Regions from separate parts of the Exiguobacterium abrahamii genome, predicted to be linked through region 1. Evidence: riboswitches for the same ligand, from Rfam matches in the RefSeq annotation. Region 1 holds a riboswitch; each other region holds the start of a gene.

Region 1 (4,985 bases):
TCCGGCTCATCGAACTTGTTGCTGGCTTGTCAGGCAGCGCTCGATGCCCTTGATCTCGATCAAGCCGCCATCAAGATGACTTATCTCGAACAGGCCGTTCGCGCGACTGGTTTTAACCTGCTTGCGACGCAAGAAGCACAAGCGCCGGGAATTCTGACGATCGTCCATCCGTCGGCAACCACTTTAGGAGACGCTCTCCGGATCCAGGGCTATCACGTCCAGTATGAAAGCGACTATCTCGTCCATAATCAATGGCTCCAAATTTCAACGATGGGACATACGACGATGCGGCACATCGAACGTCTCATCCGTGTATTAGTCCGTGAAAACCAACGCATCACCGTAAAAAAATGAAAAAAACGAAAGACCTCTTAACCCTTGATTTCAAGCGGTTTGGAGGTCTTTCGACTTTAAAAAATAAAAAATAGAGGTTTAAGGATTTAAAACATAGGGGTATAAACTCACTAGCACCGCATCAAACGGTGACTTACTCACACATGTTTCTCAATATCAGCGTAATGACCTGGGAGAGAAATGCAAAGTCACGAAAGCGTCAGATTCAAAAGAGTCTGAAACCGATTGTCTTAGCATATTTAAATTGTTCAGGACTTGTCCTGCTCCTACATTCATTACCTTTTGAGGGCTATACCAAATTCAAGGGGGAAATGAACATGTCAGTTAAATTAACAGCCGAAAAACGTGAGGTACGTCCACGCTCACTCCGTAAACAATTACGTCATGAAGGAAAAGCTCTTGGTGTCGTGTATGGTTACAAAGTGGAAAGTACACCGATCGCATTTGAAGAAAAAGAATTGCTTAAAATCGTTCGAGAAAACGGTGAGAACGTCTTGATTTCACTGAAACTCGACGGTAAAAATATTAACGTCTTGATCAACCGTCGTGATATGGATGTCTTCACACCAACTGTCGATCACGTTGAATTCATCGCCGTTAAAATGGATGAAGAGACAGAAGTCGAAGCAGACGTCGTACTCGTTGGTGAAGCAGCTGGCGCTAAAGTCGGCGGATTCCTGTCACAGACACTCTTTAAAGTAACAGTCGCAGCAACACCAGATAAATTACCAGAGAACGTCGAAATCGACGTCACGAACCTCGAAATCGGCGATTCGATTTCTGTAGCTGATCTTCCGGAACAAAAAGATTTCCGTATCGTCACAGAAGGCGACATTCAAGTCGCAGCTGTCGTCGAATCTACACTCGAGCAGGATCTTGAGGAAATCGAAGAAGCAGAAGCTGAGGCGCAAGCGGAAGCTGGTGAAGACAACGAAGCGGAAGCTACGGAAGAGTCTTCAGAAGAAGCAAAAGAAGAGAACGAAGATAACAAATAAGTCGTTTAACGATACGCCCTTTGTGGCGTATCGTTTTTTTTGTGTCTTGACAATAGACAGAAGATTGCCTAAAGTGAACAGCGTATCATCTATTACCATATCCACTAGGGGAGCCCATTTGGCTGAGACGATTCACTTCGGACCCTTCGAACCTGATCTAGTTCATACTAGCGTAGGAAAGTGGAGCGATCACATCCAATGACTCCTGCTGCGCGCAGTTTTTCTGAGGACCGCTCTCTTTTTACGGAGGGCGGTCTTTTTTGGTGTCTCCCCCACTTAAAGGAGGACGAACACGATGCAACACTGGAAAATGAAAGAAATCATGGTCATGATGATGCTCGCCGTCGCTTGCGGCGTCATCTATCTCGGTTGGTCAACACTCTGGTTACCGATGTCGGCAATCTTCGGACCAGTCGGTGCCAACTGGATGTTTGGGATCTGGATCATCGCGAGCCCGCTCGTCGCGGCAATCATTCAAAAACCAGGTGCCGCCCTCATCGCGGAAATCGTCGCGGCAGCCGTCGAACTGTTCACGGGTAGTCACTTTGGTTTATCGGCTCTACTGATCGGGGTCTGCCAAGGGCTTGGTGCGGAACTCGTCTTTGCGATGACGCGTTATCGCCGTTATGACACCTGGACATTGATGTTATCGGGTGTTGGAGCCGCGATTGGTAGCATCGTCTATAGTCTGATCGCGAACGGATTCGGTTACTACACGACGACGACGTTGCTTGCGACAACTGGCTTACAATTAATTAGTGGCGCATTACTGGGCGGCTTGCTTGCAGCGATTCTCGTCCGTCGCCTTGTTGCGACCGGTGTCTTGAACGGGTTTGCGGCAGGACGTACGAAACGGGAAGTCGCATGATTACTGTCGATGATCTCAGCATCCGCTTCCCCGGTCAGATGAAGTCGGTGCTCGATCATGTATCGCTGACGATCGAGCACGGGACGACCCTTCTGCTCGGACGAAGCGGGAGTGGCAAGACGACACTGCTTCATGCCCTAGCCGGACTGACACCAGAGACGATTGAAGTCGAACAGACGGGAACCGTTACCCGGTCCGGTTCGGTCGGAGTGCTGTTCCAAAACCCAGAAGAACAGTTCTGCATGGAAACGATCGGACGCGAAATCGCTTTTAGCTTAGAAAACCGGTCGATTCCACGCGCAGAGATGGAGGAACGCATTGAACGCTTACTCGCACTTGTTGGTCTCCCTCTCCCCTTCTCGACACCAATCGCGAGTCTATCCGGGGGGATGAAACAACGCCTCGCGCTCGCTGCGGTCCTGGCGCTCGAGCCGACGATCTTATTACTCGATGAACCAACAGCTCAGATTGACCCGATCGGGCAACACGAGCTGATGGCGTTGATCTTTCGGATTCAGAAAGAACATGATTTAACGATCGTCTTGATCGAACACCAACTCGATGTCTGTTTGCCATATGTCGATCAGATCGTCTTACTTGAGGACGGATCGGTGACTGCAACGGCGCATCCGCAGGATTTGTTCCCGCAGGCGTATACAGAGCTTCAATCGAAAGGGATTGCTGTTCCCTCTTTGTATCCGTACACGTTAGAGACGTTACCCATAGATGGACCACAAGCAGCGCGACTTCACGTGCTTCCCTCAGTCGCTACAGCAGGCACTGCCTTGTTACACGTCACTGCATTATCGACGAAAGCCCCTTACCCGCTGACCGATGCGACATTTTCCCTGCAGACAGGAGAATGGGTGATGCTGCTCGGGGCAAACGGCTCCGGGAAAAGTACGTTGCTTGCAACACTCGGTCGGTTGCTCTCGCATCAAGGAACATATCGGTTCCAGGAACGTTCAGCTCAGCGTTACTCCCGGCGACGCTTTTATGAGCACGTCGGCTATGTCTTCCAACAACCGGATCTGCAGTTTCTCAAGCTGACGGTCGAAGCGGAAATTGACTGGAGTCACCGGGAAGCGACGAGTGACGAGCGCACGACGTTGCTCGAACGGCTGGAACTCGCATCCGTCAAACAGCAGTCACCGCTTGCGCTTAGTACGGGGCAACAACGACGGCTCAGCGTCGCGACGATGCTCGGGCAGTCGAAGGATGTGTTGTTGCTCGATGAACCGACGTTCGGACAGGATGGATTGACGACGCGGCGGCTCATGGAACAGTTGTTGACGGAACAACAAAACGGAACGACGCTCGTCATGGCAACACACGATATGGAACTCGTCGCCCGATACGCGGATCGTGTCCTCGTCATGGAGCAAGGTCGTATTGCTTTTGACGGGCGTCCGAGCGAGTTATTCGCTGACGTTCCGTTACTCGAACGCTGTCAGCTGCAACGTCCACTTTCTTACCAATTCCAGGAGGTGAAGCGCAATGCAAACAAACGCGTCACCGTTCGCTAAACTCAATCCTGTCATCAAGGGGAGCGGATTGTTTTTGATCATGTTTGCCTTAATTGCAACGAATGACTGGATCAAGACGTTGGTGTTCCTGAGTTTTGCTATCGCCTTGCTAATTCTCTCCGGATGGGGTCCTGTCGAATTCTTGAAACGGCTCGCACCTTACAGTCTATTATTCTTATTGACGTTCTGGATGATGGCGGCGTTTGGCAAAGGTACGAACACGCTCTGGTCGTTCGGTTGGTTTCATGTCACGTCGGAAAGTGTCGTACATGGCTGGTTACTTGCCTTACGGATGGCGACGTTCGTCTGCTTGAGTTTCGCTTTCGTCACGACGACCGATGCGACCCGGTTCGTGATGAGCTTGATTCACCAGGCAAAGGTGTCGCCTCGCTTCGCGTATGGGTTCCTTGCCGGAATTCGCTTTTTGCCGCAACTGGTCGAAGAAGTCCGAGTCTTGCGGCAAGTACGGATGATTCGAAACGTGCACAGTCGCTTTCCTGGTGATGCGTTACTATCGATCGGCTTACCGCTCTTCTCGCGATCGATCCAGCGGGCAGAACGGATGGCAATCGCCATGGAAGCCCGTCATTTTTCAGCGGAACGGACATATTATGAAGTGCCAGTCGTTCAGCGCGAGGATATGATCTACCTCGGGGTCATCCTCCTGTTCATCAGTCTTGTCTTTTGGTTATGATTACCGCCACCCGTATCCGGGTACATTCTAGCAAGACAGATTGAAGGAGAACAACATGAAACGAATCCTCTTGATTGGTGCAGGACACGCTCACCTGCATTGCATTACACACGGACCGACAGAAGACGTCGAGTGGCTGATTTTAAGCGCCTCGACGTACCAATATTACTCGGGCATGTACTCCGGACTTGCTGACGGAACATACGACATTGATGAGATCCGTATCGACGTCGCCGCCTTATGTCGCGCCTATGATAAACAATTCATCGAGGAGACCGTCATCAAAATCGACCCCGTTGAAAAAGTCGTCTTCGGTGCATCCGGCAGACACTATACCTATGACGTCGTCTCGACGAATATCGGCTCGTTCGATTGGTCGGAAGATACGACACGATTATCGATCAAACCGAACTACCGGTTACCGGATACATTAAAGCGTCTGCAACAAGCAAAGCGTCCAGTCTTGATTGGAAGCGGTGCAGCGGCCGTCGAGATGGCGGCGTCCTTGAAAGTGGCGGATGTGCCGATTACACTGATCACGGATCCAG
Region 2 (4,985 bases), on a different contig from region 1:
AATGCTATAATCAAAAACGTTCTTATAAAAAAGAAAAACTATTACAGAATTTAAATTTAACTTAAATACTCTACGATAAATCATAAAACATACACTACAGAAAAAGAGGGAATACTACATGAAAAAAACGTTCGCGTCGCTCATCGTTTCCGCACTGGTTCTTTCATCAGCACCTCATTTTGCAGCAGCTGACGATTTAAGTGAACAGAAAGCCAAAAACGAACAACAGCAACAAGACAATGCTAAAAAGCAAAAAAACTTAGAGTCTTCTGTTAATCAAGAAGGTCAAAAAATCTCTAAAACACAACAAGAAGTCAATCGACTAGACGAAGCGTTGAACGAAAAAATCTTTGCTGTCGAAACAAAGGATCGTCAAATCAAAGCAACAGAACGTGAAATCGTTGAACTTGGAAAAGAAATCGAGAAATATAAAGCGAAACTAAAACGCCAAGAAAAACTACTCGGTGATCGTCTTCGTGTCATGCAAGAGAATGATGGAAACTCAATTAAATGGGAAGAAGTCATCTTTGGTGCTAAAAACGTTGGTGATCTCGTAAGCCGTGTCATGGCAGGGAAATCCATTTCAAAACAAGATGATAAAATGATCACGGATTACCAGAATACGCAAAAGCAATTAGCGGATGCGCAACAAGAAGTAAAAGAAAAGAAAGCGCAGTTGGTAGTAGAGAAAAAAGAATTAAAACGTCAACAAGCGGATCTTGAATCACAATTAAAAGAGCGGAACAAACGCTTAAAAGAACTACGTAAGAAAAAAGAAAAGTTCGAAACACAATTGATGGATGCAAAAGAAGTTCAACAAATTCTGATTGCGCAAGAAAAAGCGATTGCTGCTGAAAAAGCAGCACGTGAACGTGAAGCGCGAATCGAAAAAGAACGTCAAGCTCAAGCGGCACGTGAAGCAAAAGCACGAGCAGAAGCTGAAGCAGCGCAAGCAGCAGCACAAAAAGCAGCAGAAGAGCAAGCCGCTAAAGAAGCAGCAGCTCAGCAAGCAGCACAAGAGAAGGCAGCGCAGTCAGCAAAACCTTCTGGTTCGACGAAACAATCGGCACCAAAACCATCTACACCAGCACCAGCTGCGCCTGCTCCAGCGCCGTCAGCACCAGCTGCACCAAAACCAGCACCATCATCAGGTGGTCTGTTCATTCATCCAACTGCCGGAACTGTTACACAAGGGTATGGTTCTGCAGGTGGAGAGAACGGATATACGTTCCATAACGGAATTGACTTTGGTGGTCCAGTCGGTACGCCAATCGTGGCAGCTGCAACAGGTACAGTCATTACAGCATCAGGTGGCGGACCTTACGGAAACCATGTCATGATCGCTCACCAATTGAACGGGAAGACATATACGACAGTATATGCTCACATGAGTTCACTCAATGTTCATGCTGGTCAACGTGTCAGCCAAGGTCAACAAATTGGCGCGTTAGGTAGTACAGGAAATTCAACAGGACCACACCTACACTTCGAAATCCATATCGGTGGGTATAGCTATAGTGCGACTGGTCCAGCTAACTCAGTTAATCCAATGTCGATGCTTTAATCGTAAAGAATCGTTGCGTATGCAACGGTTCTTTTTTTGTCATTTTCAAAAAATAAATCATATATTACAAAAAACCGTTTTCATTTGAAATGTAAATGAAATTTTTTTGAAACGATTACGGTGCTATAATCTATTTCAGATATGAGAGAAACTTGAATACTATAATAAAATATGAAAAAACATAAGTGAGGAAAACGATATATGCTAAAAAAACTAATTTCTACCATTGTTTTAGGAGCATTACTTATAACAGGAACACAACCGATTGCAGCAGCGACAATTAAAGAAAAAAAGGCTGAGAATGCCGCTGAACAACGTAAACTTGAAAAAGCAATCAAAAAACAAGAAGCTAAAATCTCAAAAGAGCAACGTCAAATCAATCAAATTGACGCAGCAATCAACGAAAAGATTTTCCAAGTCTCCGAAAAAAATAAACAAATTGAACAGTTGAACGTTCGAATCGATGAGTTAAAGGCAGACATCGTCCGTTACGAAGAAATGTTACAGAAACAGGAAGAATTACTCGGTGATCGTTTGCGTGTTTTCCAAGAGAACGATGGAAACTCGATTAAATGGGAAGAAGTCATTTTTGGATCGAAGGACTTAGGTGATTTATTCAGCCGTGTCATGGCGGGAAAAAAAATCGCTGAGCAAGACGATAAAATGATTTCGGATTACATCGCAACGCAACAAAAATTAGCAGAAGCAAAACAAGCGCTCGTTGAGAAAAAAGCGGAGCAAATGCAAGAAAAGAAAGTATTGATTGAACAAAAGAAAGCGTTAAAGCTTCAAATGAAAGAACGTAGTGCTACGCTGAAGAAATTACGAAAAGGGAAGACGAAGTTCACGACAGAACTGTTAGACGCAAAAGAACTTCAAGCGACTCTCGAAGCGCAAGAACGTGCAATTGCGGCAGCAAAGGCAGCCGCTAAAGCAGCGGCTGAAAAAGCAGCAGCGGAGAAAGCAGCAGCTGAAAAAGCCGCTAAAGCGAATGCTCAAGCAGCAAAACAAGCAGGTAAGAGTTCAGAATCTACTGATTCTGTTGCCCCGCCCGTTGTTTCGAGTGGAGGGAAATTCGTTCGACCATCTTCTGGTGGAGTGTCGCAAGGATTCGGACCAGCAAGCGGCGCGAACGGTTATACGTTCCACAACGGTGTTGATTTCAGTGGTTCGGTCGGGTCTCCAATCGTCGCTGCAGCAGCTGGAACGGTCATTACAGCATCAGGTGGTGGACCTTACGGTAATCATGTCATGATTTCTCACTTCCTCGATGGACAAGTGTACACGACCGTCTACGCACATATGAGTTCATTATCGGTTCGTGCAGGACAAACGGTCTCTCAAGGTCAGCAAGTCGGAACACTTGGTAGTACAGGGAATTCAACAGGGCCACACTTACATTTCGAACTACATGTCGGAGGCTATCAATACAGTGCTTCTTCTCCTCTGAATGCAGTCAATCCATTGGCATATCTGTAATCAAAACGGGCTTCGGCTCGTTTTTTTTTCTTCTCTATGCTACAGTTAAGGCGAAACGAATACTTGAGCAACTAGGGGAGCTGGAGGAATCCGGCTGAGAGGAAAACCAATCTGTTTTCGACCCTATTACCTGAACTGGATAATACCAGCGTAGGAAAGTTGAGCCGAACGGATACCGGAATGCGTGTATAACGCTTTCGTATAGCGTCGACTGCTTTTTTACAGCGGTCGACGCTTTTTTTGTCGGTCACGACTCCCTTACATTGCTCGATGGGAAGGTGAAAAGAACATGAAACACGTACTGACGATTGCAGGATCCGACTCCGGTGGTGGAGCGGGGATTCAAGCAGATTTAAAAACATTTTCAGCTTTAGGCGTTTATGGAATGAGCGTCCTGACAGCCGTCACGGCGCAAAATACGTTGGGTGTTCAAGCGGTGGAAGAGTTATCCCCAGAAATCGTAGATGCCCAGTTAACGTCGATTTTTTCAGACATTCGTGTCGATGCGATCAAAATCGGAATGGTCTCGAATGCGCAGACGATTCGTGTCATTGCTACACATCTCCGCAAACAGACAGTTCCGATCATATTAGATCCCGTCATGGTCGCTAAAGGTGGTCATGCCCTATTGCGGACGGAGGCTGAACAAGCATTGATTTCAGAACTTCTACCACTTGCGACACTCGTCACACCGAATTTACCGGAAGCGGAGCGTTTAACAGGACGATCAGTGACCAATCTAGAGGAAATGCGATTGGCGATGCATCAATTGGCTACACAGACAGGTGCAGTATTACTAAAAGGTGGGCATCTCTCGGGAGCTGCGACGGATTTGTTGTTTGATGGGGAAGTGGAACACCGCTTCACATCGGAACGGTTAGACAATCAACATACTCATGGAACTGGTTGTACCTTATCTGCGGCGATTGCGGCGCGGATGGCGCTTGGAGAAGATTTAACAGATAGCGTAAGACAGGCAAAGAGCTATGTCACGGAGGCAATTCGTCATGGATTTGCCCTCGGACAAGGTATTGGACCGACACATCATTTTCATTCACTTTGGAGGGATACACATGTTTACGACCATTCTTGAACACAAACCACTCATTCACCATCTGACGAACACGGTGACGATCAACGACTGCGCGAACGTCACACTCGCTGTTGGAGCATCACCCGTCATGGCGGAAGACATTCGCGAAGTAGAAGAGATGGTTAGACTCGCGCAAGCACTTGTCTTAAACATTGGTACGATCGATGCAGACATGCAAGCAGCTCAACGACTTGCATCCCGTGAAGCGGAACGTTTGAATGTCCCAATCGTTCTTGATCCAGTTGGAGCAGGGGCAACGACATTACGTACTGCCTTCTCTAAAGAACTTATCGATCTCGGGTGTACGGTCATTAAAGGAAATGCTTCTGAAATCAAGACGTTACTGGGGGAAGATGGGCGAACTAAGGGAGTCGATGCTGCGGGAGATGCAATGATGGATCGAGAAAGTATTCGTGCATTCGCTCGCAAACACAAATCTGTCCTCGTCGTGACAGGTCCGAACGACTATATCACGGATGGAACGCGCGAAATGGAATTACATGTAGGAACACCTCGTCTAGGAGATATCACGGGTACTGGCTGTATGACGGCTTCCTTAATTGCGAGTTTCCTCGGTGCAGGATATACAGCGTTTGAGGCGGCTGTTCACGGAACATTCGTCATGGGAAAAGCAGGAGAACAAGCAGCCTCCGCGCAAGGTCTTGGTGATTTTAAACGAGAGTTGTTCAATGCAATCAGCCTCATGACGGTACAAGATCTTGTGGAGGTGACAGAACGTGTCAATTGATTACTCCATCTATGCAGTGACGGATCGTCGGTACCATCCTGGATTCGCGATCGAGACGGTCGTTGAGGAAGCCATTTTAGGTGGGACAACGATCGTGCAAC
Region 3 (4,985 bases), 390 kb from region 1:
GACCTCTCGGGGCGGTCCTCAGTTACATCGTGGGTGGGACCATCATGTATCTGACGATGTTATGTTTAGGAGAATTAGCGGTTTATCTGCCGGTCTCGGGGTCATTTCAGACCTATACGACCCGCTTCATTGGACCAGGGGTCGGCTTTGCCGTCGGTTGGATTTATTGGCTCGGCTGGGCAGTGACGGTGGCACTCGAAATCACAGCTGCCGGCAGTTTGATGGATCGCTGGTTTCCGAATGTACCCGTTGTCGTCTGGTGTACCGTCTTTACGGTCTTGCTGTTCGGTCTGAATGCCGTCTCCGCCAAAGCATTCGGTGAAGCTGAATTCTGGTTCTCAAGTTTGAAGGTCCTCGCGATCCTGTTCTTCATCATTCTAGGTGGCGCTGCTTGGTTCGGCTGGTTACCGATGGAAGCAGATCGCCCAACATCGTTATTTGCGAACTTTACGGCAAGCGGTTGGTTTCCAAACGGGATTCTCGGTGTCTTGACGACGATGATTGCCGTCAACTTCGCCTTCCAAGGAACGGAATTGATCGGTGTTGCGGCTGGGGAGTCCGACACGCCAGAAAAATCGATTCCAAAAGCCATCCGCAATACAGTCTGGCGGACGTTCATCTTCTTCGTCTTATCGATTACGATCGTTGGTGCATTAATTCCGTATGAAACAGCTGGCGGAGTCAGCAGTCCGTTCATCATGGTCTTTGATGCGATCGGTATTCCGTACGCTGCTGATTTGATGAACATCGTCGTCTTGACGGCACTATTGTCCGTCGGAAACTCCGGACTATATGCGGCGACCCGGATGTTATGGGCGATGGCGCAAGAAGGGATGATTTCAAAGAAATTATCTTACGTCAATGCACGTGGTGTGCCGATGCGGGCGTTGCTCTTTACGATGATGTTCGCGATGTTATCGCTTTTGACCGCATTTTTCGCAGAAGATACCGTCTTCATTTGGCTCTTGTCCTTAGCCGGACTCGGGGCTCAAGTCGGCTGGATTTCCATCTCTGCTTCTCAGCTTGCATTTCGTCGTCAGTTCGTCCGAAACGGACACGATGTATCCGAACTGAAATTCAAGACACCACTCTATCCGGTGTTACCACTGATTTCGTTGACACTTAACGTCGTCGTCCTCGTCAGTCTTGCGTTTCAAGCGGATCAACGAATCGCGCTATACATCGGTGTTCCTTTCTTTCTTGTCATGTGGGGAAGTTATCATCTCTTCGTCAAAGGAAAACATCTATCCGCTCAAAGCGACATCCGTGTCGCCCCTTCTCAACTTGAAGAATAATTTCATCTAAAAAGAGGCCGCGGAATCATCCATGGCCTCTTTTTGTATGATTGTTCTATTCCTTAAGCGTCCGCATCATTAATAATTCGCCTTGATGGAGCTCTACCTTCGCTTCTGACGCACGCCATTCATTACTGACAGTCAAGGAACCTCCGACGGGTACGGGATGTGCATCAAGTGGATATTTGACTCCGGATAAGCTTAAGGTCGACTGCACAAGTGGAATGAACGAAAGATAATGATAGCTCCCTGCTTCGACTGCATACGTTCCCTCAGCCAAGTATCGCACCTCTTCTCGTTTCGTCACGAGTCGTGCCTCTGAATATTGCTTCAATAGATAGACATTTTGGACGGTCATGTCGAGCCGCCCACCAGTCGCCCCGATGATGATGATCTCCTCATGCTGTTCCCTCTCAGACACTGTACGAAGGGCCAGTTCAAGATCCGTCTCATCTTTCTCAGCCGGATGAACGATTGCCCCTTCTGGTACATAACCAAGCGAATCAAAATCACCGATTGTCAGGTCGCATGTCAGCCCAAACGATTCGACCGTCTGAACACCACCATCGACACCGACGATGAAATCACCCGGCTGACAAAACATCTGTAAATCCGGTACTTCTTCTCGCGGACCGGCACAAACGAGAATCGCCCGCATCTCAGACGCCTCGTGCCGAATAACGGAGTAAGCGTGGCGCAGTCGTGAATAGAATTCCTGCTACGATTCCACATAAGATGTACGAGGGAACCATATACGTTGCGTTATAGACGAAAGAGTATTCCACGACTGGACCTTTTGCATACTTGGCAAAAAAGACGATGCCACTGATGACATGACAGATATAACGGAGTCCTGCGCCTAATAACGTCGCCAGGAGAACGAACGCCATCAAGCTTTTCTTTTGTCCATTGCGCGCGGCTAGTCTGACTTGACGCGCGAACAGACCACTTAATCCGACGACACCATACGCAATCGTATAGTCAAGCATCGGTTGAACGATCGTCAAGACTTGTGGAGCGAACATCAATTGAATCGTACCGACAAGCGCTCCCGTGACGACCCCTCCGACGACACCGTGGCGAAACGCCATGACGAAGATCGGTAGCATCGCTAAGCTGATCGAACCACCTTGTGGCATTTTGAATGGAATCAGTAAATCAAAGACGACTCCGAGACTGGCGAAGATGGCAATTTCCATCATCATTTGTAACCGTTTCATGCTATTTTTTCCTCCTTCATTGTACGAGAGGACGCAAAAAGGCAGTACGACGAACGCCGTACTGCCTGCGTGCGCCACATCCCTACGTCCGTTTGAACGGAACAGGTTCGAAGGGTTAAAGTCTAAAAGACTCCTCTCAGCCGCTTTTCAAGCGACACCCCTTGCGGTCATCATATTTATTATACGGCAGCCCCTTGACGAATGCTAGTGATCGCTTCCGCATAATCCGGTGCATTGTAGATTGCTGATCCTGCGACGAGAACGTTCGCACCATTATCGATGCAAAGTTTTGCCGTTTCCGGATTGACGCCACCGTCAATTTCGATTTCAAATGTCAGACCACGATCTGCTTTCATTTGCGCGAGTGCTGCGAGTTTCGGCATGACACGCTCGATGAAGGCTTGTCCACCGAAGCCCGGATTGACCGTCATCAATAAGACCATGTCGACATCCTCAAGGACGTGTTCAATCGTTGATAATGGCGTGTGCGGATTCAAGACGACTCCTGCCTTTGCGCCCGCTGCTTTGATTTGTTGTAAGACACGATGGACATGATTCGTCGCTTCGACGTGGAACGTCACGATGTCTGCCCCTGCCTTGACGAAATCTTCAACGAAACGTTCTGGCTGGTCGATCATCAAATGGACATCGAGAATCATATCCGTCTTTTGACGTAAACTGCTAAGCACAGGTAATCCAAATGAGATGTTCGGTACGAACTGACCGTCCATGACATCAAAATGGATATAGTCCGCGCCTGCTGCTTCGACGGCTTTAACATCGCGTTCGAGATTCGCAAAATCTGCTGATAAGATAGATGGTGCAATTTTAATCATCTTCAATACCTCCGGGCTCGATTCTTGATTTCGTCTATAAACATACCATAGTTCTCATAACGAGAGGACATGATTTCTTGGGCTTCGACGGCTTCCTTGACGGCACAACCGGGTTCATTCAAATGCAAGCAACCTCGGTATTTGCACTCATCTTGTACAGCCACGAATTCAGGAAAACTCCATCGTACATCCTCGATTTCCATTTCATACGGAAAATCAAGGTTCGAGAAACCCGGTGTATCAGCAATCAATCCTTCGGCAAGCGGCATCAACGTAACGTGACGCGTCGTATGACGTCCGCGTCCGAGTGATTTCGAGATGGCACTTGTTTCTAAATCAAGAGAGGGCTCCAGTGCATTGAGCAATGAACTTTTCCCAACACCAGATTGTCCCGCGAGAACGCTCGTTTTTCCAGCAAGCAACGGACGGACTTGCTCAACACCCGACAACGTCTCACTTGATGTCTCGATGACCGTATATCCAATCTTCCGGTAAGCGGCAATTGCCTCTCGGACAGCCGGTCCTTTAACATCGTCAAGCAAGTCCATTTTCGTCAACAGGATGACGGGTTGAATTTCCTTCGCTTCGATCAAAACGAGAAATCGGTCGAGCAAGTGCGCTGAAAAATCAGGTTCTGCCGCCGAAACGACGAGCAATGCCTGGTCGATATTCGCGACAGGCGGGCGTACTAAAAAGTTGTCCCGCTCCTTCACTTCGAGAATATATCCCGTCTCACTTTCGATATGAAGAACGACTTCGTCTCCAACGACTGGACTGATGCCGCGTTTTCGGAAATTCCCTCTTGCCCGTGAACGGACCTCTCCTTCTGGTGTCATGACATCATAAAAGCCACCCTGCAGGCGTATGATCGTTCCTTCTCGATTCTCTTCGATGCGTTGTTCCGTCATCCTATGCACTCCTTTTTCATCACATTCACTGTGCGTCTTTTGCTTGATTGTACGTGATGGTTTTTGAACGATACACCGTATCGTCTTTATAAATCGTAATCTTGCCTTCTTCTCCCGGATCAATCGTCACCGGCACGTCGAATGTCTCATCTTGGTCAATCGATTCCTCGATGACGGTCCGCTTCCCTTTCGCATCTTCCGTCTCAATCCGGATGACTTGTTTCGGTGGTTCCTCGTCCTCGTTCTCGCTGACCGCATCATAGACGACCTTTTCAGGGAACGTCGCTGTCACCGTTTTTTCTTCCTCACCTTTTGAGATGAAGACCGTCACGGAGTCGTTCGGTTCGACTTGTGCTCCTGCTTGCGGGAATTGACGGATGACTTGATCGAGCTTGACATCACTTGAGAATTCTTGTTCAAACGTACCGTCGAGACCCATTTCATCGAGATACGCTTTCGCTTCATCACTCGATAAGTTCGTCAAGTCTTTCAATTCAAAGGACGACGTTCCTTCTGAGACAGTGATCGTAATCGTCTGTTCTTTTGCGATCACTTCCGTCCCAGCAGAGATCGATTGCCGGATCACATTACCTCGCGCGATTTCATCCGACTTTTCGCGTTCGACCTCGACTTTAGCGAATCCAGCCTCTTTTAACGTCGCAATCGCCTCTTTTTCAGCGTCATCTGTCACATCCGGTACTTCGACCGGAGCACTTCCGGTAGAGA
Region 4 (4,985 bases), 390 kb from region 1:
CCGATCACTTCGACCTTAACCATGTCGCACATACCGGATGCCCGCGCAAGCTTCGCCAACCGTACGGCTTCCTCTGCCGTCTTCGCACCGGCCGTGTTCGGTAGTAAATCATACTTTGTTAAATCAAGCGACTCGAGGAAGTTCGCTTGTTGTTTATCAAAAATATCGAGCCGACGGACGGCGAACGTCAAGATTTTTGAGGCGGACGCATCGATTGCTTCCTGCTGTACCGTAGCGTCCGTATATTTCCCCGTTCCGAGTAATAACCGTGATTCAAATGTCTTTTCTCCAATTTTCAGCATGTTTATCCTCCTCCTACGAAATGAACGATTTCAAATGTGTCGTTGTCTCGAACGACCGTCTGACCGTACGCCATGCGATCGATGATTTGTCGATTCTGTTCGACGATGACGAGCTTTTCCCCTAAGCCGAGTTGCGTGAGCATGTCCTCGATCGTTTGAATCTGTTCGATCGTGTGGTCATTGCCGTTAATCGTAATGTTCATCGGACTTCCTCCTTCTGAATCAACCGTAATGTATTTACCAAGACTTCCGCTGTCGCCGGTGCGAGTAATATGCCATGCCGATGATGCCCTGTCGCCATGAAGATCCGACGGGATGAATCGGCGACTCCGATATATGGCAAGCCTGACGCCGTTTGTGGTCGTACACCGGACCAGACTTCTTCGATGACCGCGTCACGAATCGGTGGATACAGTCGTTCTGCTGCTTGAAGCAATGACGTGATCCCAGCGACACTGACACCGACCGTCTCGTCGTACGGCAGTTCGGTCGCACCGATCAAAATTCGTCCGTCTGCTTTTGGCACAAGGTAGACAGCGTCGTCAAACAGGATCGAGCGTAACGGCTGACCCGCGAGACGGACGGCGAGACATTCCCCTTTGACCCCATATGTCGCGATCGAAATACCAGCTGTATCGAGCAAGGCTTGCGACCCGCGTCCGGCAGCGACCGTCACTGTTCGTCCGGTCCAGATTCCCGCATTCGATTCGATCCTGATGAAGTCATCGTTCTCTTCGATACGTGTGACCTCCACTTGTTCTTCGATTGGTACCCCACGCTTTCGTAAGGCATATATCAATGCAGTCGTCAGTCGTCGTGGATCGATTTGACCGACCGCTGGAAACAGATGCTCGCGTCCTTTACGTTTTAACAAAAACGGTTGTTCCCGGTACCCACAATCGATGCCAGTCTCTCGCTCGAGACGACGTGCAAGCAGCGGATACAGACGACGACTACGTGCGGCAAGTAAATGCAATTCCGCTCTCAGCTCGATGTCCGTCGCAAGCATCCCGGCAGCTGCGCGGCTCGTTCCTTGTCCGCATGTTCCGCGTTCTAAGACGACGACGGATTCATTCTGACAGGCGAGACCGTAAGCAAGCGTCAACCCGATGACTCCGCCGCCGATGATGATGTGATCCGTCATACGCGAACCCCCTGGTAACTTAGAATGGCGGCGAGTGGATCCGATTGACCGAGAATACCCGATAAGACAGCGATTCCGGTTGCACCGGTCGCTGAGATTTCAGGCAAGCGTTCTGGTGTGATTCCGCCGATCGCAATGACCGGTTTCGTCGTGAAGGTGACGACTTGCTTCAAGGCGTCGATTCCCCGTGGCGGCACATTCGGCTTCGACGCTGTCGGATAAATATGACCGTACAGCAGGCGGTCGGCTCCTTCCGCTTCTGCTGCCAGTGCCTCTGCTAGTGAATGGACCGATTTCCCGATGACGAGATTCGGAAAATGACGTCGGACATCGCGGACACGCAAGGACCGTCGCGTCAACTGCACACCGATGCCTGCGACATGGGCGACGTCGACCCGGTCATGAACCGTTAACTGCTCAGGCGAATAACCATGCACAAGGAGCGCGTCGATTAGATCAAGCAATTCTGCTGCCGACAAGTTCGGTTCTCGTAGATGCAGCTGATCCGTATAAGGTTGAAGGGAGTGAAAGGTCTTTATTCCGTCAAGCGGATGAATGGATCCCGTCGAAATCAGATGTAAACGCATCATGTTCTTCCTTTCCATACGAAAAAGGACCACTCCCGATGTTGAAGGGAGTGGTCCGAAAATGCGCTGAAGCGCTAAGGATATCTAAGGTTTCGAGCCACTTCCCTCCGCTAGTACGAACTAGATCAGGTTCAAAGGGTCCGGATACTTCCGTCTCAGTCTGCTGGGAGACTCCCCTAGTGTCTTTTCGTGTTTAATTGGCTTGCCCCATTAGTCTAGCATGAGTCGCTTTGCTTCGCTAGTCCTAGTTGAGCGCTTCCACTTGCTGAATCAGCTCCGATTTCGTCGGTCGCTGTTGCTCTTGGCTGTCGGCATACGTCTGCTTTAGCTTCAGGATGCGCATTACTTTAGCGTCGAGCATCTCCGGCGTCAGCGTTTTGTCTTTGACGGCTTGCATCACTTCGGCATGGACCTTTGTGTAAGCACCTGCCTCTGAAAACATTGCCATATCAGCTCCGTTGACGAGCGACTGACGTGCCGCTTCCGCGAGACCATATTGTTTCGTGATCGCTCCCATGACGAGATCATCCGTGATGATGACACCGTTGAATCCGAGTTGCTGACGCAAAAGGTCAGTCAAGATCGGCTTTGAGAGCGAGGATGGATTCGTATCGTCATACGCGGGATAGAGAATATGGGCAACCATCACCATCTCGGCGCCCTCTTGAATCGCTTCTTTAAACGGTAACAGTTCCGTCCGCTTCAATTCTTCCTTTGATGCCATCACTTTCGGTAGCCCGACATGGGAATCGACACTCGTATTGCCGTGACCGGGAAAATGTTTGACGACCGGAATCGTTCCCGTCTCCTGCATCCCGTGCATCAGGGCCGTACCAAGCGTCGCGACGGTCTTCGAATCAGCACTGAACGCACGGTCGCCGATGATCGGATTGTTCGGATTACTGTTGACGTCTAGGACCGGTGCGAAGTCCATGTTGAAGCCATAAAATCGTGACAAATGACCGAGCGTACGTCCGACATCTTCCATTTTCGCATCATCTGCTCCTTGCGCTATCCGTTGACTCGTCGGTAGACGTAATCGTTGATCCGGTACCCGGCTGACCCGTCCGCCTTCTTCATCGATCCCAACAAACGCATACGGTTTTTGATCCGTCTCTTGAATCGCACGTGTGAACGTCAAGAGTTGTTCTTCTGACGTGATGTTTCCGCCGAGCAGTAAGACCCCGCCAATCGCATGCGTCTGTAATAATTTTCGGTCAGCTGCTGAAAGTTCCGTGCCGGCGACTCCGATATAGAGCAGTTGATCGATTTTTTCTGACGTCGACATCGCTGCCAATTGTTGCTTTAGTTTTGCTTGTTGTCGTTCTTCTTTCGTCGGCTCAGGCTTCGGCTTCTTTTCTTCTGTCGGTTGTTTCGTTTCCGGTTGTGATGATTTCGTTGGTTCCGTCGTCTCCTGCGCACACCCTGCAAGCAACAGGCAACCGATCAGTACGGCTTTCTTCACAAAGGATCCTCGCTCCGCACACCATTGATCGAATAATAAACGGAAATCTCAGCGTTCAGGGATTGCGAGACCGAACAATATTTATCCTTTGATAACGAGATGGCGCGACGGACCTTATCTTCCGGGAGATCACCTTCGAGCCGGTAATGAATCGAGATTGACGTAAAACGCCGCGGATGGTCCTCTGCCCGTTCTCCTTCGATATCCATTTCGAAATGGGTGATCGTCAAGCGCATCTTCTCTAAGATTGAAACGATATCAATTCCGGTACAGCCGGCAACGGCATGTAGCAGTAGTTCAGTCGGTCGCGGCGCTTGATTTTCGCCACCGTTCTCTGGTGCTGCATCCATCGCCAGATGATGCCCTGATTCCGTCTGTCCACTAAACCCCATCTGTTTGTTCCATGTCACTGTCGCTTGCATCGTTTCCACTCCTTTGTAAGTAGTCTTCTTCTGTAGTATACGCAAAAAACAGCAAGCCTGGAAATTCACACGCTATTTCGAATAATGGTTCTTTTCCCGAAATCTCGCTTTGCGATACCCGACGAAATCGTTTCATGCTATCCTGTTACTCATAGTTTCGCGCGCAAGCGCTAGAATTGAGGAATCATCCATGTCACCTACTACTCGTTTAAGTCGACGCGATTGGCTCTTGATCGCCACGTTGTCGCTCCTGACGTTCGTTCTCGGAACAAGCGAATTCGTCATCGTCGGGATCCTCGCTGAAATCTCCTCAGCCCTTGATATCACGATCGCAACAGCCGGTACGCTCGTTTCAGCCTTTGCCATCTCCTTTGCAATCGGTACACCGATCGTCATGTCGCTGACCGGTCACCTGGAACGGCGTCGCCTGATCCTACGTCTCTTACTCGCCTGGGTCTTACTGAACCTTGCCAGTAGTTGTGCTCCAAGTTACGAAGTATTGCTTGCCACCCGTATTCTGACAGCGATCCTGACCGGTGTCTTGATCTCGCTCGCAATGGTCGTCGCCAGTGACGGTGTACCTGTCGCGAAGCGCGGTGTCGCCGTCTCATTCATTTTCGGTGGTTTTACACTTGCCAACGTCCTCGGTGTCCCGATCGGAACGTTCATCGGTCAACACGCTGGCTTCGAAGCTACGTTCTGGCTAACGACAGTCATGGGATTGATCGCGTTCCTCGCTGTATGGAAGGTCGTTCCAGTCCAGCAATCGACGGGTTCCGGTTCAATCAAGGAGCAGCTTGGACTGCTCGCTAATCCGCGAATCCTGATCGCCTTCTTTATTCCGTCATTTGGATTCGGGGCAACCTACGTCGTCTACACATACCTCGTGCCGATCCTGCAAACAGAACTCGGCATCGCGAAAACGTGGATCAGTCCGATCCTGCTCGCTTACGGCGTCGTCTCGATCTTTAGTAACATCCTTGCCGGTAAGATTGCCAGCAAAAATCCGATGGGACGCTTACGGTTCGTCTTCGTCGTGCAAGCGATCGTTCTCGCTGCGTTATA

The links. Region 1 has a riboswitch for thiamine pyrophosphate ahead of ITJ88_RS06505 (ECF transporter S component). Riboswitches for the same ligand answer to the same signal wherever they lie in the genome.
Region 2: linked by a shared signal. The riboswitch ahead of thiD (bifunctional hydroxymethylpyrimidine kinase/phosphomethylpyrimidine kinase) and the one ahead of ITJ88_RS06505 (ECF transporter S component) in region 1 are both predicted to bind thiamine pyrophosphate.
Region 3: linked by a shared signal. The riboswitch ahead of thiT (energy-coupled thiamine transporter ThiT) and the one ahead of ITJ88_RS06505 (ECF transporter S component) in region 1 are both predicted to bind thiamine pyrophosphate.
Region 4: linked by a shared signal. The riboswitch ahead of ITJ88_RS08620 (thiamine phosphate synthase) and the one ahead of ITJ88_RS06505 (ECF transporter S component) in region 1 are both predicted to bind thiamine pyrophosphate.

Annotation. Positions count from the first base shown of each region.
Region 1 is NZ_JADOYC010000001.1:1,265,710-1,270,694, reverse strand. It holds gene ITJ88_RS06515 (GNAT family N-acetyltransferase) at 1-354, shown strand, start outside; gene ITJ88_RS06510 (50S ribosomal protein L25/general stress protein Ctc) at 672-1,349, shown strand; TPP riboswitch at 1,446-1,545, shown strand; gene ITJ88_RS06505 (ECF transporter S component) at 1,645-2,217, shown strand; gene ITJ88_RS06500 (ABC transporter ATP-binding protein) at 2,214-3,743, shown strand; gene ITJ88_RS06495 (energy-coupling factor transporter transmembrane component T family protein) at 3,715-4,437, shown strand; gene ITJ88_RS06490 (NAD(P)/FAD-dependent oxidoreductase) at 4,493-4,985, shown strand, end outside.
Region 2 is NZ_JADOYC010000004.1:100,221-105,205, forward strand. It holds gene ITJ88_RS12540 (murein hydrolase activator EnvC family protein) at 119-1,564, shown strand; gene ITJ88_RS12545 (murein hydrolase activator EnvC family protein) at 1,766-3,043, shown strand; TPP riboswitch at 3,107-3,217, shown strand; gene thiD (bifunctional hydroxymethylpyrimidine kinase/phosphomethylpyrimidine kinase) at 3,333-4,136, shown strand; gene thiM (hydroxyethylthiazole kinase) at 4,117-4,884, shown strand; gene thiE (thiamine phosphate synthase) at 4,874-4,985, shown strand, end outside.
Region 3 is NZ_JADOYC010000001.1:878,968-883,952, reverse strand. It holds gene ITJ88_RS04345 (amino acid permease) at 1-1,295, shown strand, start outside; gene ITJ88_RS04340 (thiamine diphosphokinase) at 1,351-1,953, opposite strand; gene thiT (energy-coupled thiamine transporter ThiT) at 1,955-2,515, opposite strand; TPP riboswitch at 2,578-2,687, opposite strand; gene rpe (ribulose-phosphate 3-epimerase) at 2,695-3,351, opposite strand; gene rsgA (ribosome small subunit-dependent GTPase A) at 3,354-4,259, opposite strand; gene pknB (Stk1 family PASTA domain-containing Ser/Thr kinase) at 4,285-4,985, opposite strand, start outside.
Region 4 is NZ_JADOYC010000001.1:1,656,791-1,661,775, forward strand. It holds gene ITJ88_RS08605 (thiazole synthase) at 1-302, opposite strand, end outside; gene thiS (sulfur carrier protein ThiS) at 305-505, opposite strand; gene ITJ88_RS08615 (FAD-dependent oxidoreductase) at 502-1,446, opposite strand; gene ITJ88_RS08620 (thiamine phosphate synthase) at 1,443-2,036, opposite strand; TPP riboswitch at 2,119-2,221, opposite strand; gene nagZ (beta-N-acetylhexosaminidase) at 2,278-3,498, opposite strand; gene ITJ88_RS08630 (OsmC family protein) at 3,495-3,920, opposite strand; gene ITJ88_RS08635 (MFS transporter) at 4,111-4,985, shown strand, end outside.